DNA from 2 places in the Lysinibacillus sp. ACHW1.5 genome. Region 1 is predicted to be linked to the other one. Evidence: a T-box and tRNA genes for the amino acid it is inferred to sense, from the RefSeq annotation. Region 1 holds a T-box; the other holds one or more tRNA genes.
What was found. The T-box of region 1 lies ahead of ileS (isoleucine--tRNA ligase). A T-box ahead of a tRNA ligase gene usually reads a tRNA of that ligase, here a tRNA-Ile.

Region 1 (2,375 bases):
ATATAATGAACAACAACAGCAAGCTTCTACTATTCCACCCGTATTAGATGAGCGGATTTTAGAGCTATATTTACAACTTGATTCTTTTATGAACGGAAAGAATCGTTTATATAAGGCAAGCTTTGATAATTTTTTATATTTTGAATCGACCTTTGCTTATGCGCAATCGAAAAAACTAGTACCTACACAAGAGCAAGTAGATAAGGCACTCGAACAGTTCATGCAAGAGTGGAGCTATGAGGATGATACTCGGCCAACTTATGATAAGCTTCTGCAAATGTTGCAAGTCACAAACGAAGGGTTTATCGAGAACTATGGCAAGCCAATTGCCTATAAAATGGCTACATTTGACTTATTATGGGAGGCAAGTCAAGCCGATTATAAGGATGTAAGTAATCCCATTCGTACATGGCTTGTCGAGCAAGAAGCCATGAATTATTTAGAACAACATTATCATAAAGACATTGCCGCCTTACGAAAAAAATATAAAATCCCTGAAAAGGACAGCCAAATGAAGCTCATCAGAAGTGGAACCGTCTTAGCGATTAAGGAACATGAATTTTTAGTTGTCTCAGGCGTCTTGGCTAGCGAGGTTGGTCAAAAATCTGTCGATGAATTAGTGCAAAAACACAGTAATGGTACATGGTTCCCTCTAGTGGATGTCCCGAAAACACTATCAGTTGGTGATCGAGTAGAAGTTCAGTATAGACAGTCGATTGGGAACGATGATGCTCAGCCATTCATTGATTATAAGGATATCGTAGAGATGAAAATAGTAATAGTAAAGGAATCTCACTAACAAGAAGCTATTCAATAGTAAAACATTTTTGATTCAAATCATTCAGCAGCCACAATATGCTGATCTCCATCAAAGTATTGCCACTTGTCTCAACGAAATTCTTTAAGATTGTCCACCGTTGACAGACAATTGGTAATTTGCTAAGATGAAGGACAATAAAAGCATACAAATTCGTTGATGAGAAAGAGTAGTGTTTCACTTTGTTCTACAGAGAGCCGACATTTGGTGGAAGTCGGTGTGCAGGTGTTATATGAAAATCCTCTCTGAGAAGATTAGCTGAATGGAGTAAGCTAATCCGGGTGTCTACCGTTAAAAAGAACACGTATGATTGTACGTTGCTGAGTGCTATTGGCCATCGTGTCAATAGAATTAGGGTGGTATTCGCGGTTAACCCCGTCCCTTTTCCTTGGGACGGGGTTTTTTGTATGCCTTTTATACAAATTTACTTGTATAGGAGGAACTAATATGCAGAAAGAACAAAAGAAAGAAACAACGGTTGAACGAGAAATAAGGATTCGTACATTATGGGCGCAAGAAGGGACCTTTGCAAAATCCGTAATTAATCGTGCTGAACAGCAGCCCTTTGTATTTTATGAGGGACCCCCAACAGCGAATGGTTTACCACATGTCGGCCATGCATTTGGTAGAACCATAAAAGATGTGGTGGCACGTTATAAAACAATGCAAGGCTATTTAGTTGAACGCAAAGCAGGTTGGGATACACATGGGTTGCCTGTGGAATTAGGGGTAGAAAAGGCATTAGGAATCTCAGGAAAGCAGGAGATTGAGAACTATGGGGTGGAGCAATTTATTCAAGCATGTAAGAAGAGCGTTTTTACCTATGAGCAAAAATGGCGTACTTTTACAGAGCAGCTTGGCTACTGGCTTGACATGGATGATCCTTACTTAACATTAAGTAATGACTATATTGAATCTGTGTGGCATATTTTAAGCCATGTTCACAAGGAAAAACTGTTATACAAAGGACATCGCGTTTCACCTTATTGCCCTAGCTGTCAAACTTCCTTAAGCTCTCATGAAGTGGCACAGGGCTATAAGGATGTTAAGGATTTATCCGTTACTGCAATGTTTAAGCTAGAGGATCGAGACGAATATATCTTAGGCTGGACAACGACGCCTTGGACATTACCAGCCAATGTAGCCTTGGCTATGAATCCTGCTCTTCGATATGTCCGTGTAAGGCATGCAAACAACATCTATATACTAGCCAAATCGTTGTTATCAAAGGTTTTTACAGAGCCTGTAGAAATAGTAAGTGAGCATGATGGGCATGAGTTTGCGGGTGTTTCCTATCAACCACCATTTTCTTATGTAAAGGTAGATAAAGGGCATGCAGTTGTCATGGCAGATTATGTGACAGAGCATAGTGGAACAGGAATTGTACACATAGCACCTGCTTATGGAGAGGACGATTATAAAACGGTGCAGCAACATGGCTTGTCCTTTGTCAATGTAGTTGATCTTAAAGGCTGTTATACAGAAGCGGTACCTGAGCTTGTTGGACGATTTGTGAAAGATTGTGATGTCGATATCATTAAAATGCTTGCAGCAAAAG
Region 2 (2,375 bases), 1.2 Mb from region 1:
GCTCTGTGCACGAAGGTTTTACTGTTCAACATACAGAGGTTATTCGCAAAGAACACCCGACTATGAGGATTATCGTTCACCCAGAGTGCAGCCGTGAAGTGGTAGCAGCGGCTGATGATGCAGGCTCCACAAAATACATTATTGATACAATCAATCGAGCTCCAAGCGGATCTGCATGGGCAATTGGAACAGAAATGAACCTTGTCAATCGCATTATTAAGCAGCATCCTGATAAACATATTGTCTCCTTAAATGAAAACTTTTGTCCTTGTTTAACAATGAATCGAATTGACCTTCCACATTTGTTATGGAGCTTAGAAAGTATTGATCAGGGTCAACCTCATAACCGTATACAAGTAGATGAACATACTACTTCTGAAGCACTTAGTTCACTTGAAAGAATGCTAGCCAGAGGATAAATAGTTAAAGCTTTTTAAACAGAAAGGTTGAAGATATAACCTTTCTGTTTTTTTTGACATAACACCTACTTTCAATAGTGCTGATGGCTTCATTTTCGCCTGTATTGCTATAATTGACACGACTTTATGCTCCATGATACTGTCAATTTGGAGGTGATACTAAATGGCTTTTCAATCGAAAAATATCTTTATCAATTTACCAGTAAAAGATCTAAACAAATCTATCAGTTTTTTTAAGGAATTAGGTTTTGCGTTCAATCAACAATTCAGTGATGAAACAACAGCCTCAATGATTATTAGTGAAAATATCTTCGTATTAATAATGGTTGAAGAACGATTTAAAGGATTTAGTAAGAAAGAAGTTACAGATACTACTACTTCTGCAGAAGCAATCTTATGTCTCTCTGCTGAAAACCGAGAACAAGTAGATCAATTAGTGAATAAGGCACTTGCCTCTGGTGGTAAACCTTATAGTGAACCACAAGATCACGGATTTATGTATGGTTGGGGTTTTCAGGATGTAGATGGACATATCTGGGAAGTAGTTTATATGGATGAAAATGCATTGAATCAAGAGTAAATTTTGTATCTATGAATATCAAAAAACAGTAGATGCAATTGCATCTACTGTTTCTAGTATGACCCGTACGGGATTCGAACCCGTGTTACCGCCGTGAAAGGGCGGTGTCTTAACCACTTGACCAACGGGCCCATGGCGGAGAAGGAGGGATTTGAACCCTCGCGCCGGTTACCCGACCTACACCCTTAGCAGGGGCGCCTCTTCAGCCTCTTGAGTACTTCCCCAAAATAAAAAATGGCTCCGAAGGCAGGACTCGAACCTGCGACAACCTGATTAACAGTCAGGTGCTACTACCAACTGAGCTACTTCGGAATAATGGTGGGCCTAAATGGACTCGAACCATCGACCTCACGCTTATCAGGCGTGCGCTCTAACCAGCTGAGCTATAGGCCCTTGGAGCGGGTGATGGGAATCGAACCCACGACATCAGCTTGGAAGGCTGAGGTTTTACCATTAAACTACACCCGCATAAATGGTGGGTCAGGACGGAATCGAACCGCCGACACTTAGAGCTTCAATCTAATGCTCTACCAACTGAGCTACTGACCCATTTCGTCCATGCTAAGCTTTCTCACTCTTTTGCTTCTCATGACTTTTATTTTAAAAATGGCGGTCCCGACCGGGATCGAACCGGCGATCTCCTGCGTGACAGGCAGGCATGTTAACCGCTACACCACGGGACCTTTTGGTTGCGGGGGCCGGATTTGAACCAACGACCTTCGGGTTATGAGCCCGACGAGCTACCACTGCTCCACCCCGCGATAATTTTATGTTGTTTCGAGTTTTTAAAGCACCATTTATAAAAATTTAAAACTGGAGGAGGTAGAGGGATTCGAACCCCCGCGCGGTGTTACCCGCCTGTCGGTTTTCAAGACCGATCCCTTCAGCCAGACTTGGGTATACCTCCGTTACAATATATAAATGGTGGACCTTGCAGGACTCGAACCTGCGACCGGACGGTTATGAGCCGTCTGCTCTAACCAACTGAGCTAAAGGTCCTTTAAGATGGCGGCAGAGGGGATCGAACCCCCGACCTTACGGGTATGAACCGTACGCTCTAGCCAGCTGAGCTACGCCGCCAGGATCTTTATACTGGTTAATTTACTTATGGTGGAGCCTAGCGGGATCGAACCGCTGACCTCCTGCGTGCAAGGCAGGCGCTCTCCCAGCTGAGCTAAGGCCCCATAATTTTTTGGAAATGGTCGGGAAGACAGGATTCGAACCTGCGACCCCTTGGTCCCAAACCAAGTGCTCTACCAAGCTGAGCTACTTCCCGTTGTTCTTATGGCGCGCCCGACAGGAGTCGAACCCATAACCTTCTGATCCGTAGTCAGACGCTCTATCCAATTGAGCTACGGGCGCATTTAAAATGGTGC

Region 2: it encodes a tRNA-Ile, which carries the amino acid that the T-box ahead of ileS (isoleucine--tRNA ligase) is inferred to sense. The anticodon was not compared.

The regions. Positions count from the first base shown of each region.
Region 1 is NZ_CP091777.1:2,361,738-2,364,112, reverse strand. It holds gene L6W14_RS11645 (DUF3221 domain-containing protein) at 1-799, shown strand, start outside; T-box leader at 965-1,203, shown strand; gene ileS (isoleucine--tRNA ligase) at 1,265-2,375, shown strand, end outside.
Region 2 is NZ_CP091777.1:3,528,093-3,530,467, forward strand. It holds gene nadA (quinolinate synthase NadA) at 1-419, shown strand, start outside; gene L6W14_RS17670 (VOC family protein) at 583-999, shown strand; tRNA gene L6W14_RS17675 (tRNA-Glu) at 1,059-1,130, opposite strand; tRNA gene L6W14_RS17680 (tRNA-Ser) at 1,133-1,223, opposite strand; tRNA gene L6W14_RS17685 (tRNA-Asn) at 1,235-1,311, opposite strand; tRNA gene L6W14_RS17690 (tRNA-Ile) at 1,316-1,392, opposite strand; tRNA gene L6W14_RS17695 (tRNA-Gly) at 1,394-1,467, opposite strand; tRNA gene L6W14_RS17700 (tRNA-Phe) at 1,473-1,548, opposite strand; tRNA gene L6W14_RS17705 (tRNA-Asp) at 1,607-1,682, opposite strand; tRNA gene L6W14_RS17710 (tRNA-Met) at 1,686-1,760, opposite strand; tRNA gene L6W14_RS17715 (tRNA-Ser) at 1,814-1,906, opposite strand; tRNA gene L6W14_RS17720 (tRNA-Ile) at 1,922-1,998, opposite strand; tRNA gene L6W14_RS17725 (tRNA-Met) at 2,006-2,079, opposite strand; tRNA gene L6W14_RS17730 (tRNA-Ala) at 2,108-2,183, opposite strand; tRNA gene L6W14_RS17735 (tRNA-Pro) at 2,199-2,275, opposite strand; tRNA gene L6W14_RS17740 (tRNA-Arg) at 2,285-2,361, opposite strand; tRNA gene L6W14_RS17745 (tRNA-Leu) at 2,370-2,375, opposite strand, start outside.